Regions from separate parts of the Alteromonas sp. KC3 genome, predicted to be linked through region 2. Evidence: predicted binding sites of a transcription regulator. Region 2 holds the regulator's gene; each other region holds the start of a gene.
The links. The regulator LexA, encoded in region 2, represses DNA repair genes until DNA is damaged. The targets are predictions, from matches to a motif close to TACTGTATNNNNATACAGTA.
Positions count from the first base shown of each region.

Region 1: a site for LexA is predicted at 1,877-1,896, ahead of recN (DNA repair protein RecN). Genes of this name have one in related genera too.
Region 3: a site for LexA is predicted at 3,642-3,661, ahead of imuA (translesion DNA synthesis-associated protein ImuA). Genes of this name have one in related genera too.

Region 1 covers NZ_AP024235.1:1,562,947-1,571,271, reverse strand. The annotation lists gene nadK (NAD(+) kinase) at 76-951, shown strand; gene dps (DNA starvation/stationary phase protection protein Dps) at 1,195-1,701, shown strand; gene recN (DNA repair protein RecN) at 1,937-3,622, shown strand; gene JN178_RS07055 (outer membrane protein assembly factor BamE) at 3,743-4,099, shown strand; gene tmpT (thiopurine S-methyltransferase) at 4,204-4,857, shown strand; gene JN178_RS07045 (hypothetical protein) at 4,981-5,331, shown strand; gene JN178_RS07040 (TlpA family protein disulfide reductase) at 5,453-5,998, shown strand; gene JN178_RS07035 (DUF998 domain-containing protein) at 6,088-6,690, shown strand; gene JN178_RS07030 (DUF445 domain-containing protein) at 6,699-7,985, opposite strand.
Region 2 covers NZ_AP024235.1:4,446,105-4,454,429, forward strand. The annotation lists gene coxB (cytochrome c oxidase subunit II) at 1-507, opposite strand, end outside; gene lexA (transcriptional repressor LexA) at 1,092-1,718, opposite strand; gene JN178_RS19645 (hypothetical protein) at 1,831-5,388, opposite strand; gene plsB (glycerol-3-phosphate 1-O-acyltransferase PlsB) at 5,671-8,124, shown strand; gene ilvA (threonine ammonia-lyase, biosynthetic) at 8,309-8,325, opposite strand, start outside.
Region 3 covers NZ_AP024235.1:42,606-50,930, reverse strand. The annotation lists gene JN178_RS00225 (M28 family metallopeptidase) at 1-592, opposite strand, end outside; gene JN178_RS00220 (DUF1820 family protein) at 800-1,135, shown strand; gene JN178_RS00215 (DUF885 domain-containing protein) at 1,174-2,925, shown strand; gene JN178_RS00210 (hypothetical protein) at 2,928-3,437, shown strand; gene imuA (translesion DNA synthesis-associated protein ImuA) at 3,675-4,364, shown strand; gene JN178_RS00200 (Y-family DNA polymerase) at 4,367-5,809, shown strand; gene JN178_RS00195 (error-prone DNA polymerase) at 5,840-8,325, shown strand, end outside.

The DNA.
Region 1 (8,325 bases), 1.7 Mb from region 2:
ACTTTAACGCTTTCCTTTTGCAAAATACCTGTGCTAATGTCCAACTCATTGGAAATGAAAGGACATTAGCGTTCCATGCCCTATCAAACCGTTGCTTTAATTGGAAAACCTCAACACGCTGCTACTCACGATAGCTTGAATATTCTTGCTGACTATTTACTGGCCAAAGGCTGTGAATTGCTAGTTGAAGAAAGTATTGCTGAAGAGTTAGAAACCGATAATTTTCGAAGCTGCAATCTTGTTACCATCGGCAAAGAAGCTGATTTAGCGGTCGTTGTTGGCGGTGATGGCAGTATGCTTGGCGCAGCGCGTGTATTAGCGCGATTTGATATTCACGTTGTGGGGGTAAATCGCGGTAACCTTGGTTTTTTAACAGATATTCATCCTGATGAAATCACACAGCAACTCGAATTACTATTTACCGGCGAGTGCGTGGTCGAGGAGCGTTTTTTACTTGAGGTAGAGGTCTACCGTCACGAAAAGCTCAAAAGCAATAATTCGGCAGTAAACGAAGTCGTCCTTCACCATGGCAAAGTAGCGCACATGATGGAGTTTGAGATATACATTGATGACCAGTTTGTGTTCAGCCAGCGAAGCGATGGACTTATCGTTGCCACGCCTACCGGGTCGACTGCCTATTCCCTGTCTGCCGGGGGGCCTATCATTATGCCCAAACTAGACGCATTAACATTAGTCCCCATGTTTCCTCACACGCTAAGTAGCCGCCCTATTGTGGTGGATGCCGATAGCCAAGTGTCGATGAAAGTCTCTAAGGTTAACAGCGATTCACTTCAGGTAAGCTGCGATAGCCATATCGTTTTACCCGTACTACCCGGTGATGAAATTCGAATAAACAAAAGCGCTGACAAGCTACATTTGGTCCATCCAAAAGGCTACAGCTATTTTAACGTATTACGTAAAAAGTTAGGTTGGGGCAGTAAGCTTTACTAAGCATGCCTCGTTACCTGATTACCTCGTTCAATAATTCCTGCACTTATTACACGTGTGTGTAGGTTTTTCTTAATGTTAGCCATATGAAAAATAAAGATTTTTTAATAATTTCATTTTTTCTCATATAAATCTAGCGCTTACCATTTCTCCTGAATTCGGCATGGCCGTTGCACCACTCTTATTACGTTTTTCAAGATGCTCTAGAAAGCATCGATTTTTTGCACTAGATAATCAGGAGATATCATGAGCACGACCAATATCAAATTTACGGCACCTGGAATGGATAACGACGCCGCTGCAAAAACCATTGAGGTATTGGAGAAGCGTTTAGTGGCCTTACTCGACCTACAACTAACACTAAAACATATTCACTGGAATGTCGTTGGTCCAAACTTTATTGGCGTACACGAGATGTTAGACCCTCAGGTTGACGCCGTGCGTGACATGACAGATACCATTGCAGAGCGTATCGCAACTCTAGGTGGCGTACCTAAAGGAACGCCTAAGGCCATTGTTGAAGGTCGAACTTGGGACGACTATAACATTGGTAAAGGCTTAGTAATGGATCACCTTAAAGCTCTCGATGCGGTTTATGCTGGCGTCAATGGCGACCATCGCAGTGCGATTGAAACACTCGGTGACCTCGATGCTGTATCAGAAGATATGATCACAGGCCAATTAGCTGACCTTGAGCAATTTCAGTGGTTCGTGCGCGCGCACATTGAATCTGGCAGCGGCGAGCTGCAGTAATTATTACCATAAATTGTAATAAAGAGAGGCTTTGCCTCTCTTTTTTCTACGATTGATGTACAGTGATTTGAGTCAACATACTCACATCACCATGAGAAAAATAAACACTTTATAATCAAAAAGTTAGCCCTTTACTAACGTCTTCATACATACTCTTCTCTTTACACAGAAAAAATACTGTATATATTTACAAGTACTGTATAAATCATCATGTTCAACTTTTTCGAGTGTGGTTATGTTAGCGCATCTTTCTATTTCAAATTTTGCAGTTGTTAAACAATTATCGGTTCAGTTAGAAAATGGACTTACCGCTATTACTGGTGAAACAGGTGCGGGTAAGTCTATTGCAATTGATGCACTGAGCCTGTGTTTAGGCGAGCGTGCTGATGCCAATGCGGTAAGAAAAGGTACGGCAAAAGCAGAGATCATTGCGCACTTTTCACTAGATGATAATGTAAAAGCGAAAGCATTTTTAGATGAACATGAACTCACGTCTGATGAAGACGAAAACGCATGCTTTATTCGACGTGTAATTTCAAAAGAAGGGCGTTCCAAAGCCTTTATCAATGGCGTGCCTGCTTCGCTACAACAACTGAAGGGATTGGGACAGTACTTGTTAGCCATTCACGGACAAAATACTCACCTGCAGCTACTAAAAGAAGATCACCAGCGCCATTTAATTGATAGCTATGCTAGGCACCCTACTCTACTTGAAGCCGTAAAACATGCTTATAATTTATGGCGTGATAAACAGAAAACACTGAGTGACTTACAGGCCCAAGCGCAGCAACGTGAGGATCGCCTGCAACTACTCACCTACCAAGTTCAAGAGCTTGACGAATTCGCAATAGAAGACGGTGAGTTTGAAGAATTAGAAGTAGAGCATAAACGCCTAAGTAATGGACAGAGCTTGCTGGAGCAAGCACAAACGAGTGTTTACAACTTGTATGAAAGTGATGAAGGCAACGCGCTATCGGTGATTCAAAACAGCATTGAGCGTTTGGGCGAACTCGAAGCACATGATGCAACGTTAACCCCTATTATCGCGATGCTAAACGATGCTGCCATTCAAGTAGAAGAAGCAGCGGGTGAACTTCGCAGTTATTGTGACCAATTAGAGATTGATCCACTGCGTTTACAACACGTTGAAGCCCGTTATGCAAAAGCGATGGAACTTGCCAGAAAGCATTCAGTAATGCCTGAAGACTTATATAGACACCACCAAGAGTTAGCGGGCGAATTCCGTTTACTTGGTGAACAAGAGTCACTGCTTGGCACGTTAGAGTCTGAGGTAGAAGATGCAAGAAAAGCATATTTAAGTACGACTAAACATCTATCAGAAAGTCGAATTGCTGCCGCAGCTAAGCTATCTAGTGACATTGAAGATCAAATACAGCAAATGAACATGCCCCACGCCAGGGTATGCATAGACGTTAATTATGATGAACTTAGAAAGCCAGTCAGCACTGGATTAGATACCGTTGAATTTAGGGTGTCGACAAACCCAGGCCAAGACGCTGATAAGCTTGAGAAAGTGGTGTCAGGTGGAGAGTTATCTCGTATCGGCTTAGCTATCCAGGTAATTGCTAGCGATAATGATGCCACTCCAACTATGATATTCGATGAAGTAGATACGGGTATTAGTGGGCCGACGGCATCAATTGTCGGTGGCCTACTGCGCAAATTAGGTAAGCAATCTCAAGTTATGTGTGTTACTCATTTACCTCAAGTTGCAGCGCAGGCGCATAATCAGCTTTTTGTCACCAAACTCACCGATGGGGAAAGTACTGAAACACAAATGCTTGCACTTACCAAACAAGACAGAATTGATGAGTTAGCACGCTTACTAGCAGGTGATAAAATAACCAAATCTGCACTTGCTAATGCAAAAGAACTGCTTAAAAGCGCTGCATCGAACTAAAATGCAGTTGATTGGTCATAGTTGTCAATGTAGCATGCTTTCGCGCTTGCAATAAAACAGCCTGTTTTTAACTTTATTAAGGACAGGCACGAACAAAGGCAATACTGGACACAATAACGCATGAAGTTGCAACACCTATTAGTAATTCTTAGCATCACTCTTACCACAACCGCTTGCTCTAACTGGATTTATCGAATTGACGTACCTCAGGGTAACTTCCTTGACCAAAGGGATGTAGAGAAACTACGCGTTGGCATGACAAAAGAACAGGTTATTTACGTTTTAGGCAACCCGGTTGTTCAAGACTCGTTTGACGACGATACATGGTATTACGTTTACGATATGAAGCGCGGCATGAAAAAGCGCGGCGAAGATTTTCAAAAACAGATGATCATCAACTTTGTTGATAACAAAGTCACTACGGTAGAAGGTGATTTTGAACTGTCTGAAGACTTTAATACCCCACTCGATAACTAAGAAAAATCTCAAAGGTAGCGGATTGTTTTTGCTACCTTTTTCTTTTTCTCTCACTTTAAAAGACTTTATATTCTGCATTAAAACCTACTTTCTAAGAGGCACATATGGAACATAGTTTTTGGCACAGCAAATGGCAAAAAAATGAAATTGGATTTCACGAGCCCAAAGGCAATGCGCTACTCGTTAAATATGCAGAAAAGTTACTAGAGCCGGACACTTCAAAAATACCGCGAATATTTGTACCGTTATGTGGCAAAACTAGGGATATCAGTTGGCTGTTGTCTCAAGGTGCTGAGGTAGTCGGCGCCGAATTGAGTGAATTAGCGATTGAACAGCTTTTTGAAGAACTGGGTGTGTCACCGAATATCACTGCTACACCCAAGGGTAAGATTTATTCGAAAGATACCCTAACTGTATTCGTTGGTGACATTTTTAAACTCAATTCACAAGACATCGGCGATGTATCTGCCATATACGATAGAGCTGCCCTAGTAGCCCTTCCTGATACCCTAAGAACGCAATATGCCTCTCATTTAGCCCAAATCACAAATAATGCCACGCAACTAATTATCTCGTTTGAATATGATCAAAGTATAATGGCAGGCCCACCGTTTAGTGTTAATGAACGTATGGTCGATACACTTTATGCTGATAAATACCATGTTACTCGCTTAGAGCGCTCTGAATTAATTGGAGGCCTAAAAGGCAAAGTCGACGCAGACAATTTGGTTTTTCACTTAGTTGCGAAACAGAAATAAAGTACACGTCAAAATAAACAGCCTTTATGCAGTTGACTGCTAATTTGCAAAGCGACTATTTTGAAGCTTGGTTAGTGAATTGAACACAATCAGTGGTGAAGGGAATTACATGGAAGGAATTGGATGGAAACTAAAACTCGGACAATAGTAACTACCCTCGCCTCTCATGGTGAAAATGGTTGTGGGTTGATTTCACTCTCGCTTGAAACTGGCATTAGCCAAGACTATCTTCGAGCATTCTTAAAGCAGCACAAGCAATACTGCGCTTCTATCGACAACTATAAATTCAAGATTAACAGGCAAGCTGAAAACTCAGAATCGTTAGATGACATCATAAAGTCAATTGAACAAACGCGAACTGAAAAATACATTAAGGGTCGAGTAAACAAGGCTTTTTGTTTGGGCGTTATAGTGGCAACCTGCATTCCAGTTGCGTTTAATTTCTTATTCTATTTATACGAATTGTGGTTTTAGCTTAGCGCGTATCGAGTTTAGCTACATCATTCATATTGAATTGGCAATAAAACACGTTGTTAAGCTAGTATAAAGACCGTGAAATCGTTCTAAAGGACTGATATATGACAAGTCGGAGGTCATGTTGAAAGCAATACACCTATTATTTCTTTTTAGTTGTTACAGTGCGGTTTGTAACGCAAGCACGTACGAAGAAAAAGTTGCGCTGTCAAAAGCGTTAGTTGGACAACAGGTTCAGACACCTACGTTTTTAACTTCATCAGGTAATGAAGTGTCCTTCCCCTCTTTAGAAGGTAAACCTACTGTTGCCTACTTCTTTGCATCATGGTGTGCTCCTTGTTACAGCTCATTGAAAAACTTACAAGCAGTTCAAAGCGAACATCCACAATCGGTTAATGTCGTTGCTATTTCGCTTGATGATGACTGGGACGAGCTAAATACAATGCTTGAGAAAACGGGATACACTGGCACAGTGTGGAAATCTGAAGCTGACAGCGATGTTCTGATTAAAAAAATGTTTGGAAACTATGCAGTCTCAATTCCTTACACCATTAAAATAAGTGCAGATGGCGTGCTCACAGAGTCGAGTTACTCAATCAAAACCGAGCCACAGTGGAAAGCAACGTTAAGTAATGAAGTATCACTGGAAGACGCTGAGCTAAAATAGTACAAACTGATAGCTTCTGAACGCGAAGAATATACGCATTTAACCCAAAGAACTGATTTTATTTTCCAATATTTACGGGGCGATTGAGAGTGGACACCTTTTTATCTTTTGCAGGCATCCTCGCATCAATTTGGATTGTGCTGGGTATTTATATCGCATCGCGATTTTATCCAAACTATAGTCATTCAAGGCAATTCTGTAGTGAACTTGGCGCTTTTGGCAGCCCCACTCAAACGTTATCACCCGCTATCAATAATTATCCATTGGGCATTTTGTTCGTGCTTTACGGAGCTTACGTAAGCTATCGTTTTCATATACACGTGCCCACCCTATTTATTGGCTTGATGATCATTGTTCATGGAATCGGAACTTGGATATGTGGCATCTATCCTATGGATGCTGATCCATATACAACAACACCTTCGAAGAGCTCTAAAATTCACACGTGGTCAGGCCTAATAATGCTGATTTCATTTATCATTGCACCCGCCATTGTGGCTTTTTCTAGTGTCTATCCAACATCGCTTCGGCTTATATCAGTGTTGTGTATCACGGGCTGCTTTTACTATTCTTTCAAACTGGCAAAAGCACTTGAGCAACGAACCGTTCCCGGCCTATATCAAAGGCTTAGTTATGGCTTTCAAATACTATGGTTGTTCGTTTATTCTCTCTATGTCGTAGCGATGTACTGAAGCCGTTTTCACAGACCAACGAGTGTTTCAATGCCAAACAGGATTGCACCAATAAGCCCGCCAACTATTGTGCCGTTTATACGCACTTTTTGCAGATCACGTCCGATATTAAGCTCTACCTGTTGCGCCATTTCACGCTCGTCCCAACTGTTAATGGTATCTCTGATATGTCGAGTTAAGAATTCAGCAAGTTCCGGTGCCATATATTTCGCGGCTTCGCCTATGTGCTTATTGAAAGCTCGTGACAACTCACTATCACTTGTGAGGTTTGTACCAATATCTTTAAGCAAAGACGCTACCTTAGTTTCAGCTTTCCCCTCTTTCTCATCAAGCGTTGCTAGCAACCAAGTATGAAAGCGCCCCCACGACTGATGCACGTAATTTTTGAGCGCAGGATCATTCACAATCTTCTCTCGATAGCCATTCACTTTCTTTTCCATTAACGGGCTATGCTGTAATTCGTACAAAAATTCATGAACTTGCTCATCAAAAGCATGGCGAATTGGATGCTCTTCATCGTGATAGATATCTTCCAGTATGCTCGACACCGCTTTAACCGCGATTAGCGCCCCCTGTTCACTTAACCAGCTTGACGGCAAAATTTTCTCTAATCGGCTGTATTCAGTTTTAAGCCACACCACTAGCGTATCTGCGATATAAACCTGTGTATCTGGCTGCGCCATTAAATTTGCCAATTTGCCTAACACGCGATCAAGCACGACCTGATGTTGCCGCTCCCGCGTGACAGCGTTAAGCGATGTCGCCATAAGCTGGCGCAAGTCGAGTTGTTTAATGCCTTTTTCAGCCGTACGGGCAATAAACGCCTTAACGGGTTCGTCGTCCAGCACTCGCAGCACGCCTGCAAGAGCATCGCAAATAAACCGACTTAACCGAGTAGCATTAGCATCGACAACTAGCCATCGCCCCGCGCCCTTGGCAGGATCACTGCTACTGATTAATTTCTCTATCGCTTCTGGGTGAAAAAATTTCTCTTTCACAAATAGTGAAAGGTTATTCGCAATAACACTTTTGTTATTCGCAACTATGTTGGTATGAGGTATGGGATATTTTGCTGGTATAGGTTTAAACAGCGCAGTTACTGCGAACCAGTCTGCTAGCCCTCCAACTAAAGCAGCTTCACTGGCCATTTTAATAAGACCAAGCCACCAAGCGTTGGCTAACTCAGGTATAAATTTAGGTGTTGCTGTGGTAATCATGAAAACACTTGCGGCAAAGATTAAACACCCCAATGCCAGTCGCTTGGCCTGCGCTAACTGCGTGTATTTATCCTGCATGAAATCTCCATTTACAATCTTCAATCTTGCCGTATACCATCACCAGCAAAGGGTACGCTGGCGAAATAGCGTTTAAAATGTTCTCTTACCACACCGTGATATTATGCAAGCACATGCAAGCAATAGGCCTTTGTTAAGCAACGTTAGCCCTTAAGGACACATCAACCCTTCCACTTTCATGCTAAACCACTTTACAGCATCTAAACTTGCGTTGATTTAGACAGCCATCTTTTTAACACTTTCCACTATTTAGCACTATTTAGGACAGACACTTTTTAGCAATATTTAGGACAGACACTTTTTTCACGCTAAACAAGTGGGTGTCCATTTTTGACATTTG
Region 2 (8,325 bases):
CGTTTTTTCAAACTTGTTTTCAATTTGCTCGCGCTGCGTAGCCAGCAACGAGTAAAACTCTACATCACTATCCATGTATTTGTAGTGCCACTTCCATTGAGAACCCGTCACCAATACCGTCATATCCGGTTCTGAGACGTCTTCCATTGCAATTAGCGTGTTGGCAGCGGGAACCGCCATAAAAATGAGGATAAGGAACGGAATTACAGTCCACGCGATTTCTACTTTTACGTTTTCGTGGAAATTCGCGGGCTTAGCGCCTCGTGACTTTCTGTGCAGATACATAGAGGCGAACATTACGCCAAACACGACTACTGCAATACCGACGCAAATGAAAAACATTAACATGTGCAGGTCATACACCTGCCCGCTAATGTCAGTTGCTCCGCGCCTGAGGTTAAGAGAAGAAACTTCTTCTGCAGCCTCCTGCGCAAAAAGGAAATGAGAAAAAAGCAAAAGGGGTATACTAGCAAACCCTTTTGCCATGACGGTCATTAGTTGTTTCACTCAGCACCTCCGTAATGGTAGAACCATTAACGCTAAATGTTAGTGCGCGCTGTCCCTACCAAGTGGTTTGCGAACGATTGACCCACAACTACAATTTGTAAAACAAATTTAGAGCCATTGTTATTATTTTGTTAATCTCTGTATAAGAATTGCGCAATAATGACGTGCCGTCTAGTCTTTTCTGCTAAAAATTTAACGAGACGGTTAAATTTTAATCATTTCATGCTAACTAGCTGCACCTTGTTAGTGCAGTGAAGCAGTGTGGCGTAAGAGTACGTCGTGAAGCTTTTAAACGCTCATTTGGAACACATGAGGCGATAAGGAAATCAACATAAGTCTTTAAAAATCAATACATAAGAATGCAAATTTAGATATTTTCAAACGTAGTTTTGTCAAAAGTAACAGGATTAAAAAGCGCTTGCGGCGCGAAAAAATTGGCGTTCTGGTGTGATTACAAAAAAATTAAACTTTTTTGACAGACTGTTCAAAAAACAACCTTCACACATAGAACAGCCTACAAAAGTGAAAGTTAAGGTACAAAAAAAGCGGCTACAAGGCCGCTTTTACGTTAACCTGCCGAAACCTTACATCCAGTCAGCGTTTCGGATAACACCCACCGCTATACCTTCAATAGCAAAAGGTTGTGAAGCCAAATCAACTTTTATAGGTGCAAATTCATCGTTCTCGGCGTGCAGTAATACTTCTCGCCCGCGTTTTTCTAAACGCTTAACCGTGACGTCTTCATCCACCCGGGCAACAACAACTTGACCGTTATGTACATCAGTAGTGCGATGTACAGCCAATAAGTCGCCATCAAGAATACCAATGTCTTTCATACTCATACCGTTTACACGTAGCAGAAAGTCTGCCTGAGGTTGAAATAGCGCAGGATCGACCTTGTAATGCGACTCAACATGCTCTTGCGCTAAAATAGGTTCGCCCGCTGCTACGCGCCCAATAAGCGGTAGCCCTTCTTCCTCTGGTGTTTCGTCTTCCAGTGGAATATTCAATTTAATGCCACGAGAAGTACCTGGCAAAATTTCAATAACACCTTTACGCGCTAAGGCCTTCAAATGTTCTTCTGCCGCATTAGCAGAACGGAAACCAAGCTGTCGTGCAATCTCTGCACGCGTAGGTGGCATTCCCGTTTCTTGCATGGTCGTTTTAATAAGTTCTAAAACTTCGGTTTGTCGAGCTGTGAGTGGGCGCATAAAAGACCTGTCTGTTCATACAGTTCCTGTAAGTATATACACCTAAATTTAAATAACAAGCACTTGCCGCGTCTTTTGCCAAAAGCATTATTCTGCGACAAGTGTATTGCCTTTATTTCACCAGAAGAGCCATGTTTGGGTTACCTATTTGCAGCTCTACTTTGTTGGCATTATTTTTTCGAATACGCAAACCATCTACATTATCAATACTTATTGAGGGACTACGCCAAATAACGTTCCCTTTGCTATCAAGCTCAGCAACTTGATAATTAATATTGTCATAGTACCCGTATGAAGAATCATATTCGTTAGTCGGATAAATGCCGAGTATCGATTGATTAGATGAAGTCGTAGGGATTACCGCAATATTTTGCGGGTAAAAAGTCAGCGAAATGGTATCTTTAAGCACCAATGCGTCGTTTGTCACATCGTAGATATTTATCACATTATGAGTTGTGTCTAGACATGCAAACTCAAAGGCATCATCGCTATCAGAATTGATACGAAGCAATTGACTACAAACAGTTTGAAGTTCATTCAAACCAATGAACTCACCCTCTTGCATCTTGTATAGCTTCAGTGACTCATAGCCACTCACAGCGAAGAACTGCTCGCCGTTATTCGTTAATTCCGCAACAGCAACAATAGAGAAGTCACTGATGATCGAATCAACGAGTATCTGGTTCTCGATGTCGTAAGCTTTTAGCCGGTCATTTTCAATTACAACAGCATCAATAAAGCCATCTTCATTGACATCAACGGCTTCAATCAGCGAGATTTGACTGTTATGATTTTGGCTTAGTGTCCACTGAGTTGAATTATCTGACAGCTGAATTACGTTGAATGATGAGTTGTAATCTAAAGCGCCGGTTAATAATTCACCCACACCATCGTTGTTATAATCAGTCACAACTGGTCGGCTATAATCGTAAGCGTCGTCGCCGAGCTCTTCACTTACTGTGATGTTATCTTCTTTATCTACTGACAGAATTTGGATGGACGTGTCGTAATTATTTGTATTACTTACAAAAACAGCTCTTTCATCGTTATCACCAAATGGTGCCCAACCAGCAGCAAAATAATGGGATGAATGTGCCTCAGTTTTAATATCTGACAACACGTAATCGCCACTAGCCTCTTGCTGTGCAACTAAGATTTGATAGTCTCCGACCCAGATAATTTCATCACTGTTATCGTTACTCAGATCGCCAATTAGAAGTGATATGCCGCTATATGTATTGTGATTAATGCTCCATTGTTCTGATATTTGACTCCCTTCTAGTGTGAGTGCTTTGATCTCTCCCCATTGGCACTCAGAAATAACGACCATTCCCTCATTAGTCGCGTCATCTTTGGTATAAGACATATCGCAGATATCGTTATGCGTCGCTGTTGCCAAACTACTTTTCGAAACGGCAGAATAGATCGAGATATTTTCGTAATAGTCGGCACCGATGATTTCATCGATGCCATCATTATTCATGTCACCAACAACTACGTATGCGTCGCCGAATCCACTGCCAAGTAGCCATTGATTAGCGCCGCTTTCAATGTCAAATACGTATCCGTTGTTAGTCACCATCTCGATAGACGCATCGTCGTCTACATTACCAAAAGATAGGGTGGATACACCGTCTATATCATACTGCTGTAACTTCTCTCCTGTTGTTACATCGTGAATAGAGATAGAGGTCATATCGTATGAGCGATTACCGTGTAGGTATGCGATTTCACCAACACCGTCGCTATCAATATCGAAGAGCCATCCAGAGCCAATGTTACCCTCTATTACAAACACAGCTTCTGCATTATTGTTGCGATCTTTTATAACCGACAGGCCTTGTTCAGTGAGAATATATATTTCGTCATTGCCGTCGCCGTCTACGTCTTGTGTATAAACGCCTTTAATTTCCCCCCTTGTTGGAAGCTTGTAAGGGTATACATAGGTATTTTCTAGCGTATTACCTTTTAATGAGAAAGCTCCCACGTTGCGGTGACTAACCGTTATGAGCTCATTCACACCATCGACTGAGGCAAGTGCGAAACCTTGATTGAAAACCGGCGTTATTGAGGTAGTGCGTGCAAACGCTGGGGCCTTATCTGCATATGAAGTTATCTCTACGGTTTGAAGGCTCTCCACACCATCTAAACTAGCAAAACTAAAAACATAAGTTTGTTCATTAAACAATTGCTCTTCTGGCACCTGCCAAGTAAGTAAACCTTCGTCACTAAGGGTTACTCCAGTGGGCGCAGAGACAAGCTGACCTGCAGCATCACCGCTAATTCGGTCTGGGTCAGTCATACTCACAGTGAACTCAACGTAACCACCTGCCACTACAGAGTCTGGCATATTAGAGACGGTAAGTGTCATTGGAGAATCGCTGATGGTAATGAATACCGGCTGTGATTCGACAATATTACTACCGTCAGACACCACCATGGTTACTTTCAATTCATCGCCGAACACAGCATTGTATGCGGGTAGGGTAGTACCGTTGACGCCATCTACTACATTATTATTGATATACCAACGATAGGATATCGATAGATCAGAGTCTGGCGTATCGGGATCGTAATAATATCCTTGCTCGACGATTATATCGTCAGAAGTATAAACGGGTTCATAGGCATAATAATAGGGTTCACTTACAACGGGCGGCGCAGAAATAGTTTCGATGTCTGATAGAACAATATTAGCGGTATTGCTGCTTGCGAAGGTTTCGATATTGCTGAAGAACACGCCAACATCATATGTGTCATCTCCATCAGTATCTTCACCGTAGCGAACCGCGCCTTGCATAATATCAATGCCAGCCGTTTTATCGCCTTTAACAACAAGGGAACCTTGATAAGCATAAGGCAGCCCGCCTTCCTCTGAGATGTAAGAAAAATCAAGCTTACCTTTTGAGCCGATATGCATTGTACCGTCATATTCAGTGGTATAACGGTCATCCTTTATGCCGTCGTATGCTGTTCCAATTATTTTATAAGTTTCGCCGCTAAATGTAGCGGTCAGATACTGCGTGTATGTCTCACTATAGTTCCCGTTAAATTCATGATAATTTAACGCGAATTTAATTAGCCCCTTTAGTGTTGCGCGCTGGCTACCTTGCCCTACCGAAAGACTGGTGAAGTAAGATGTTGCCTCAAAATTATTGTCGTCTAGTTGAGTAATAGCTACAGAAATCTGACCATCATGATACTTATTTAGATAATAATGAATACATTGATCATAATCGATGACTATTGTCCCGGTCCCGTCGTCCAGATCGAGTTTTCCAGAATAAGTAATAGAGCCGCTATCTGAACATTGAGTGACGCCATCAATATTTCCATTATCATCGGCAAAGTCGTAAACCTCAAATACGTCAAGATAAGGTGAGCTAGCGAGATCTTCACCAAAAAGCGCGATATACACATTTTGAACAGCGTCAATATCTGCCGTGGCAACGTTTGATTTTCCCGTGTAACTACTATTAGCGTAGCTCTTTGCAGCAGTGTCTAGTTGCGCAATAGAATAGTCTAATGGATTTGATAAAATCTCTAATGAAGTAGGCTCTGGAGGTGGTGCAGGTGTTGGGTTAGGCGATGAGCTAGAGCCACCTCCACCACATGCAGTTAGAGCTACAATTGAAAAAAGGCCAGCAAAACCCAAGCGCGAAGTGTTCATACATCGTCCCTGATTTAGTAGACATGGAGGCTATTCATTAGCCAACAGCTCACAACACGCCTACTTTGTGTTAACTACAATAAAATATTACGTTCTTATAACTTATCTTTGTTTATCTGGCAATGCTTTAGTCAGCCGGCGAGCAAGCCCTCAACACTTTTGAACTTACTTCGCGGTAAGGAGTCAGTAAAGCAAGAAAAACGATAGTATTGGCATACCGCGAGATAAATCGCCAAATGTGTTACACTTTCCCCGTTTTTATTTCATAGGATTACATACTTCATGTCGTGGATGCGAAAAGCCCTTTTGTCGGTGTTTCATTATCCTGTTAAGTTACTGGTTAAAGCGCATAGTATTCCAGTAAACGTTGAAACCGAATTAGGAATAGATAAGAACAAGCCAATTGTCTATCTACTTCCCACTAACTCAGTGACCGACCAGTTGGCACTTAGAATGTCGACTGAAGCACTGGGTTTGCCAAGCCCAACAGAGACGTTGGCACTTGCAGGGCGAGAGTATTCGTCCACATTATTTTTACGTAAAACTCAGCCTATCTTTCGCTCTTCAGCAAAAGAAACTGACATTGAAGAAGTCTTCACTGAATTATTCCACCTGCACCGCGATCATGAAAACCTAGATTTGCAGGTGGTGCCAGTATTTGTAACTTGGGGAAGAGCGCCAGGCAAAGGCAACCCAGGGCTTAGCGACTTAATTGCCGATAGAGCAGCACCTAGTTGGTTACGTAAATTATTTATCGTACTGTTTTTGGGTCGCGACAATTTTATTAACTATTCAAAAGCCGTATCGGCTCGCGCGATGTCAAACCAGCATGGTAGCGATCAGAGCATTGCCCATAAACTGGTTCGCGTAGCAAGTACTCACTTCCAGCGAAAGCGTCAAAGTATGACAGGCCCAACATTACTTGAACGCCAAGAACTCAATAATAGTGTATTGGGCTCTGATGCGGTGCGACGCGCCATTGCCGAAGAGTCTCGCAGCAAGAAAGTTACCCACGAGAAAGCCAAAGAGACTGCGCAATCTTACATAACCGAAATTGCCGCAGACTATCGGGAAGGTTTAATAAGGTTTGGCGATCGCCTACTTACACGTATTTGGAATAAGATCTACAACGGAATAAGCGTAGGTCATGCCGATAGGATTCGTGAACTCGCCGCCAATGGCCACGAAATTATTTATGTTCCGTGCCACCGCAGTCATATGGACTACTTATTGCTGACCTACGTGATTTATCACGAAGGCATGGTTACTCCTCATATTGCCGCTGGCATAAACCTCAACTTTTGGCCTGTTGGCAAAATGTTTAGGCGTGGTGGCGCGTTTTTCTTGCGTCGCAGTTTTGCTGGTAACAAGCTTTATACGGCCGTATTTAGAGAATACCTTGAGTTGTTATTTAACAAAGGCTACTCAGTGAAATATTACCCAGAGGGTGGTAGAAGCCGCACCGGAAGACTTATTCCTCCGAAAACGGGTATGTTGGCCATGACAATTCAGGCAATGCTAAAAGGCGTTAATCGCCCTGTAAGTATCGTGCCTGTGTACATTGGTTATGAAAACGTAATGGAAGTAAAAAGCTACCTCAACGAGTTGAAGGGCTCTAAGAAGAAAAAAGAGTCTAACTTGCAGGTATTCTCTGCCATTAAGAAGCTGAAAAACTATGGTCATGGCTATGTGAATTTTGGCGAGCCTATTCAGCTTAACCAGTTTTTAGAAAATCATGTGCCTAACTGGCGTGATTGTCGTGACGCTGAGCCAGAGAAGAAACCGGCATGGTTAACACCCGCCGTAAATGAGCTGGCGAACAATGTTATGACACGTATCAACCGCGCCGCCGCGTTAAACGGAATGGCGTTAACATCGCTTTGTTTGTTGTCATCAAAGACACAAACCATGAGTGAAACTGAGCTAAAACAAGCGCTAGGCGACTTTATTGAATTATTCAAAGCAGTGCCATTTAGCGACGACGCCACTATTCCTGACTCTACAGCAGACGAGTTGCTGCGCGATACATTAAAATTAGGCAAATTCGACGTAAAAGAAGACGACTATGGTCGCCTGATAAGCCCGCAGCCTAAGTCTGCGGTTTACTTGACTTACTATCGCAATAACATTTTACATCTCTTTGCGTTACCCGGACTGATTATGGCATCGGTGTTCGCGAAAAAAGGAACCAGCCGCAATGCTATTTTACAGCTGATCGCGGCGCTGTATCCATTGTTACAAAAAGAGTTGTTCTTACATTTATCGCAAGACGAAGCGTTAGCGCATACCGATGCACTGATTACTGCGCTGTTAGACAACGGATTACTTCGTCAAAAAGGTGAAGATTTGCTGCCACCTGATGCGCATTGTAAGCAATTCCATTCAGCATGGCTGTTAAGCCGTTGTATGCAAGAAACGTTGCAGCGCTATGCGGTAGTACTCACCATCTTAGACAAAGAGAAAGTGATCAGCCGCAGCGCCCTTGAGCGTGAAAGTAAGAAAGTGGCAGAGCGCTTATCGACACTGTACGGACTGAGTTCGCCTGAGTTCTACGACAAAAACGTCCTATCAAGTTTTATCAGTGCGCTTAAAGACAACCACTGGTTAGACTCTGAAAAGGACGGCAGCTTGAAGTATTCAGAGGAATGTGAAGCGTTGCGAGAAGATGTCATGGCACTAATCTGGCCAGAGATGATGCAGCACCTCGAAAATGTAGCCTTAAGCACAGACAACTAAGCACGCAATAAACCTTGCTCTAACAATAAAGCCCAAACCGCCTTGGAAAAACCTTGCGCGTTTGGGCTTTTTTATTGCTGCTTTACATCGCTCCACAGTAAGCCAGTGCTTAACATGAAGCGATGCAAAGCAAAACGCTGCACCTCGAAAAGCCTTGCCAACATAACAAGGCCAGTCAGACTAACTAGTGTGGCTGGGACA
Region 3 (8,325 bases), 160 kb from region 2:
TGCCGATAGCACCATTGTCTACTGCGTATTTTGACTTTTGGTAGCCAGATGCAAAGTGCGCGCCTTCCTCTGATGGGAAGTCACTTGGTTTACCTGCAAGCGCAACCACAATCTTACCTTCTACATCTAGGCCTTCGTAGTCGTTATGTGATAGTTCATCAGCAACGATACCGTAGCCAACGAATACCATCTCACCGTTAACGTGTGCATCAGTATTCAACAGGCTTGGGCCAGCCAAATATTCCTTGGGGTAGTCAAAGCTAATGGTTTCGCCATTTTGAGTCAGCGTAAACGACGGCGACTCTTGAATAAGATTTGCCTTTCTGAATGACACATTTTGAATATAGCCGTCAGTGCCCGCAGGCTTTAGGCCATATTTTGCAAACTCTGTGGCAATGTATAGCGCAGCAATTTCGTGGCCGCGTGAACCTGTATCACGGCCTTCAAGTAAATCATCTGCTAAGAAGAACAAATGCGATTTGATGCGCTGCGTATCAGGGTTAAAGGCGCTTTCTGTCGATTCATGGTTGTGCGCTGTCGCGGCAAATGTCATTGCCGTCATTGCACCACCAATAAGGAGTTTTTTTATCATTTTAGTTTTACCAATTAATTATGTGATTATTTCACGTAAGTGGACTGCTCAACATGGTATCGCAGTTCATGACTGCAATGCTATTTTATGCCTGCGAGTATTGCATTTAACTTCACCATGCATTTCCTACCGTTGCTCGTATTTTTGCCCCAGTGTAAAATTACGCTTTATACGTACGGCACTTTTTTTAGGATTTAAGAACAGCACATGTCTAAAGACGACACGCTATATCGCGTTCAATTTGTGAGTAATGGCGAGCGCTACGAATTGTATGTAAAAACCCTTATTCAAGGGGCACTGTTTGGTTTTATTGAAATTGGTGATTTTGTTTGGGATACCCATACTAGTGTTGTGGTAGATCCTAGCCACGAGCGCTTGAAATCAGAGTTTGCTGATGTCACCCAAACCTATGTGCCAATGCATAATGTACTTCGCATTGACGCGGTGAAGAAAAAAGGTTCAGCCAAAATTACTAAATTAGAAAATAAATCTGATAAAGTAACCTCATTCCCTAGTCCAATTTATACACCAACGAAAGAGTAACCGCCGGGTCTAGCCGGTAAAGGTTACCGGAGACCCTTATGTATCGCTATGTGTTAGCAGCAATACTGTTAGTAAGCAGTATCAATCTGTCGGCTAAGCCTAACAATGATGAAAGCTTGTACCAACTATTAGATGAAATATGGCAATACGAGCTTTCTGTTTCTCCCTTACTAGCGTCGCGACAGGGTCATAGCGAACAAGCACATTTGCTGCCAGATATCTCGCCAAGCGCGTTAGCTACGCAGCATAAGCAGTGGCAAGCGTTTCAGAAGTCTTTAGCGCAATACAACCAAGATACCATTTCTAAAGACGCCTATATTGCCCTTTTAATGCAGCAATATCGCCTTGCCAACTATGTAGATGAGTATACTTACCGTGCATATCTGGTTCCCATCAATTCAGAATATGGTTTTCATGGTGCAATGGCATCGCTACCTAACCTATCTACGTTTAAACGAGTAGAAGACTACAATGCGTATATTAGCCGCTTAAACGCCCTTCTCCCCTATTTTGAGCAACAAATGGCTTATATGAAGCAAGCACTTAAAGAGGGGTACACCCAACCTAAAGTGGTACTGGCTGGGTTTGAGGATTCCATCTCTTCTTATTTAGTGGACAAGGTAGAAGACAGTGGTTTTTACGCGCCTTTCACACGCTTCCCTGAGTACTTTTCAGAAGAAGAGAAAACAAACTTAACTAATCAAGGTCAACGCGCCATTAAAGAACGTGTTTTACCCGCCTACCAAGCCTTTTATGACTTTATGGTTGAGGACTATATTCCTAACGCAAGAGATGACATTGCTGCCAATACTTGGCCTGACGGTGTCGCGTATTACGCTAATAGAGCCAAACATTACACCACGACGGATATGAGGCCGCAGGACATTCACAACTTAGGTCTTGCTGAGGTGAAACGCATACGCAACGAGATGCAGCAAATTGTGGACGAACTTGCTTTTGAGGGAGACATTAACGACTTTATCGCGTTTTTGCGTGAAGACCCTCAATTTTACGCCACCAGCGCAGAAGAATTATTAAAAGAAGCATCGTTTATTGCTAAGAAGATGGACGCCAAGCTTCCTTCTCTTTTTGAATACTTACCCAGAACGCCATACGGCGTAGCACCTGTTCCAGATAGTATTGCACCTAAATACACCACAGGGCGCTATATTCACCCTAGTCGCGATGATCAGCCAGGTTATTATTGGGTGAATACGTACGCGCTTGATAAACGCCCGCTTTACGCTTTACCTGCACTCACGTTGCACGAAGCCGTGCCGGGTCACCATTTGCAAATTTCACTGGCGGCAGAACTTGAAGATTTACCTATGGTACGCCGCAATACGTATATTTCGGCGTTTGGTGAAGGCTGGGGACTGTATTCTGAGTTTTTGGGTATTGAAGCCGGCATTTATGAAGACCCTTATGATGACTTCGGCCGCCTAAGTTATGAAATGTGGCGAGCATGCCGTTTGGTTGTTGATACAGGTATGCATACGATGGGCTGGACACGTCAACAAGCAGTTGATTACATGATGGAAAATACGGCATTATCAGAGCACAATGTGAATACGGAAATAGACCGCTATATCTCATGGCCTGCACAAGCGCTGTCATACAAGATTGGCGAAATTAAGATTAAAGCACTTCGCAAGAAAGCAGAAACGGCACTTGGTGAGAATTTCGACGTGCGTAAGTTTCACCGTGCAGTGCTAGAAAATGGTTCTGTTCCTTTGTTTATTTTAGAACAGCACATCAATACCTTTATAGAAGAACAAAAGGCTAACTAAGCATGATCGTTGCATTTAGTGTTATAGGATTACTCATCCTGCTGTTAATTTACTTTGTGCTTCGCGCGCAGAATCAACAAAAAGAACTCGCGCTATTGCGCCATTCTAATAAGCAGACAAACAACAAAGTTAACTATGCTTATCGAAACCTGGTGCTGGTTAATGATCTGTTGGAAAAAAACTTAGTACTGCGTATTGAAAGTGCTTTTAAGAGCCGTCTTATCGACCAAAACCAGTACAATGTACTGCATATGCTCATGAGAAACTTTTCTAACATTGTTATGGGTTGCTGTGAAAAGGGCCTGTCGTTTGAAGAGTCTTTAAACAAGGCATTAAGCTACGAAGAATTGACACTTGAAGATGTGAAAGAAGTGGTTAAGGGCCTGCCAAGCAATGTACGTATGGCATGGTCAAAGAATACGTCAGATGGTTTTATCGCCTTTTGTCACGCCGTCACCTCTGCTATCTCTGGCACAACAAAGTCAGAAAAAAGCGACGCACCACAAGCGTAATCGCCCCCTTTACAGCGTTTTTATAAATGCTGTCTGCAATTTTTGCGGGCAGCATCCATCGATAGCTCAATCTCGATACTGCACTCACAATACTTAACTCTCTTACATTTAATTTTTCTGTTTTCCATACTTTTTAATAACTTAGAAAAGCACTACGACAGGTACTGCGAGTTTTTCTTGAAAAGGGTATTTGCTGCACTATAATACTGTATATAAATACAGTTCATTTTGAGTGCCATGCTAGAATCTTTATCAGAGCTTAACAAGCATCCGCATATATGGCGGGCCCGAGAGCAACATAAAGGCGAAACTAAATTTTCGCTTGGGTATGCTCGTCTTGATAAAGCCCTCAATGGTGGTGTTGCATCTACAGGCCTTATACGCATTGCCTCATGCACTGGTGTAGGAGAGCTCACATTATTTAAACAGGTTTTATGCCATCAGCGTACGCATAAAATGGTGGTATTTATTAACCCACCGGGTGTATTACAAACACCTTGGTTAGCAGAATTAGGGCTAGATCTTCAGCAGGTGTTGGTAGTTAACACACAAAACGAACAAGACTCCCTATGGGCAGCAGAGCAATGTTTAAAAAGCACCGCGTGTCACTGTGTTGTGCTGTGGAGTAATGCTGTTGATGCTAAAGCCGCAAGGCGTTTACAAGTAGCGGCTACGCACAATGACGCCCTATGTTTACTGTACACCGCATTAAATAAAAATGTCCTCGCTCAGCCACTCCCTATATCACTGGATATCGCATTACACCACCGTGCACAGCAACTGTCTGTGGATGTTCGCAAACAGCGTCATGGTTGGCCAGTTAACAGTATTGCCATTGATCATCGCTGGACACCGGATAATCACGCTATTAAATGGGCCATGGAACATAACAAACTGACAGGCCAAGCACTCCACTCGGTAAGCTAATTATGCTGTGGATGTATATTCATTGCTATCAACTGACGTTAGATGCGTACTTGCAGACTATTGGTCATGGCGAAAAGCCCCATGCGACGCCTGCAAAAGGCACACTGCCTAACGAGAACGATAACCCTGTTGCGGTATATTGCAGTAAATCAAACCGTATTACGCAGGTTAATAAGACTGCGCATAATATGGGCATTGAAGTAAACCATGGGCTTGCACAAGCCGCAGCCCTATGCCCCCACATTCATATACTGCCTTTTGATGCTGAGAACGAGCGAGTTATGCTGTCGCAGCTTGCCCACCGGCTTTACCCTTTTGCTTCTGATATCGCGCTTGATGAACATTGTGGTTTGGCTATACGGCTAGATAACCTTACGCATTATTACGGGGGGCATAAGGCACTGTGGTCGACACTTTCTCGGGAATTGTCGTTATCTGGTACCACCTACCACTTTGCCACCGCCTGGACTATAGAAGCAGCCAAAGTACTGGCAAAGCACCAGGTAAACACATATTTAGACGCACACGATGATATCAAAAATGCATTGTCATCGTGCTCACTGCTACTGACTGAGTTAGCCCCTAAGGTGGTCGAGTCATTAACCAGAGTTGGCATTAAACACGTCCATCAGTTGCTGGCCATGCCCGTACACGAACTCGGCAGACGTTTTGATAATCGCACCATCACTTATTTAACCGCACTTCGAGGAGAAACCTTTCCCAAAGTCATACTATTTAGGCCTCAGGCGTATTTTGATGATGTGATACTGCTGCCTTTTGATGTTGAAAACACGCAGCATCTGGTGCCTTTTATTACGCAGCAACTTGAACACTTGTCGCATTATTTGCGCGCGCGTAATTTATACACGGCATGTATTCACGTGCATATCCATTTTCGAGAAGCGCCGATTACCGTTATAGACATTCGCGCCGCCATGCCACAATCATCGGTAAATAGTTGGCTTAGCTTACTCACATTAAAAATAGAAAATGTAATATTGCCAGAGCCCGCAACGGCGCTTTCGCTTAAGTGCGATCAATTTGAAGATATCGACACCGACAACAGCGACTTTTTCAGTAATCGCTTTAACGAGGTTGCGCAAAAGCAATTAATTGGGCGTTTAAATGCCAAGCTTGGAGAAGACAGTACTTTTCAACCTAAAGCGGCAGATAGTCATCAATTTGAGTATATGACAGTCAATGAGGCCTCTGCCCCACTTAATACCTACAGCAGTGACATTGCGCCCACGTTAACCTTTAAAAAGCCCAAACCCCTTACCCAGCCTACTCACGTGTGTTTTGGCCCTATTAGACTACACAGTGAATGGTGGCACGACACGCCTCATAAACGTGATTACTTTATTGCTCAAACAACACAAGGCATACGCATGCTCATTTTTAAAGATGAAGCCAGTCAATGGTGGGCACAAGGGCTTTTTTGTTAGTGCTTGTGCGTATTGCAATGAAGTAGAACGATGAAATACAGCGAGCTTTTTTGTCAAAGCCACTACAGCTTTTTATGTGGCGCTTCATCACCGGGTGAACTGGTTACTACAGCCTCATTTTTAGGCTATGACGCTATTGCCATCACTGACGAATGCTCAGTTGCAGGCGTAGTGCGCGCGTACGATGAAATTACACATCAGCGTTTGCCTATCAAGCTTATTGTGGGGAGTTATTTTGTTTTTGATGATTCCTTATCTTTTGTTCTATTGTGCCCCAATAAAGCTGCCTACAGCGAGCTATGCCGCATTATTACTAACGCAAGGCGCCGTTCAGAAAAAGGGGAATATCAGCTGGCCGAATGGGACCTGCGTACTATCAGGCACTGTAAATTTATATGGCTTCCTCGAGGTAACAGCACCCATGACACACACTGGGCAAAATGGTTACAAAAGCATTCCGCGATAGACGCCTATATTGGCGCACAGCGCTTACTTGATGGGCACGATCACCATAGATTTGCGCACTACAACACACTGCAGGCAACTTATCCGTTCCCTGTTATCGCTTGTACTGGTGTACTTATGCATCATGCAGACAGACTACCGCTACAACATGTTTTGCACGCAACGCACGCACACACCAGCGTGCATAAAATTGGTCGCAAGGCACTGAGCAATGCCGAGCGAAGCCTGCGCACTACTCACAAAATAAAAAAACTTTATCCAGAAAAATGGATAGCTAATACCAATGCTTTGGCAAGCTTATTTACCTTTTGTTTAAGTGAATTACGTTACCAATACCCTGCGGAGTTAGTTCCTGATGGATACACGCCAACCTCTTATTTGCGAGAGCGAGTAGAAGCGGGCATAAAAGTGCGCTTCCCCGAGGGGCTCAAGCCCGACATACGGGCTATTATAGAAAAGGAGTTAACGCTTATTGCAGAGCAGGAATACGAATACTTCTTCCTAACCATTTATGACATTGTACAGTTTGCCAAGCGCCAAGGTATTTTGTATCAAGGAAGGGGCTCGGCGGCTAACTCTGTCGTGTGTTATTGCTTAGAAATTACCGCCGTCGATCCAAGACAAATTAGCGTACTCTTCGAACGCTTCATTTCCAAAGAGCGCAACGAACCGCCCGACATAGATGTCGATTTTGAGCATCAGCGGCGAGAAGAAATTATTCAATACATTTACCAAAAGTATGGCAGAGAGCGTACCGCAATAGCGGCAACCGTTATTTGCTATCGCTTTAAATCGGCGTTCAAAGATGTCGGTAAAGCACTAGGGTTTAGCGAGTCACAATTAGACTTTGTCATCAAACAAATAAATCGCAGAGACAGCGTTATCCCGTGGAAATCGCAGCTTGCAAACCTTGGATTAAACCCAGAAGACAACAAAGTACATCAACTTATCACGCTAACCGAAGCGCTATTAGGTACACCTCGGCATTTATCACAACATGTGGGAGGCTTTGTTATCAGTGCCGGGCCTTTATATGACCTTGTACCGGTAGAAAACGCCGCAATGGAAGCGCGAACCATTATTCAATGGGACAAAGACGATATCGAAACCTTGGGATTACTCAAAGTCGATGTACTCGCACTCGGTATGCTAAGCGCAATTCGCCGTGCTTTTCAGCTTATTAATAAGCAGTATCCGCATGAAGTGAGTATTCCATTTATCACTAAACTTGGTGATGACAAACAAGTGTTCGACATGATTTGCAGGGCCGACACTGTTGGTGTGTTTCAAATTGAATCTCGCGCGCAGATGTCTATGCTTCCCCGCTTAAAACCACGACGTTACTATGACTTGGTGGTGCAAATCGCCATTGTTCGTCCGGGACCTATTCAAGGTGATATGGTGCATCCTTATCTTATTCGGCGTCACGGTAATGAAGTGATCACCTATCCATCTAAAGCGGTAGAAGGCGTGCTTTCTCGCACTATGGGCGTTCCCATATTTCAAGAGCAAGTTATTCAACTTGCCATGGTCGCTGCAGGTTTTAGTGGGGGTGAAGCTGATCAACTGCGCCGTGCCATGGCTAGTTGGAAAAAAGACGGCCGCATTTTTGAGTTCAAAGAAAAGCTGATTAAGGGCATGACAGATCGCGGCTATGAAAGCACCTTTGCACATAACTTGTTTGAACAAATTAAAGGGTTTGCAGGGTATGGCTTTCCCGAGTCTCATTCAGCCTCGTTTGCCGTATTAGCCTATGTCTCATGCTGGTTAAAGTTCTATTTTCCTGTGGAGTTTTACGTGGCATTACTTAACAGCTGGCCTATGGGCTTTTACTCGCCCTCACAACTTGTTCAGGACGCTAAACGACACGGCATTACTGTATTTGCACCTTGTGTAAACCAGTCAGATGTTGAACACACTTTGGTTATTAAAGGGCTAGAAAAACAACTTCAACTAGGATTAACCCTTATAAAAGGGTTAAGCGAAGAAGCCGCTCACGAACTGGTAAAGTTACGTCCAGCCAAGGGCTACAGCAGTATCAATCAAGTTCA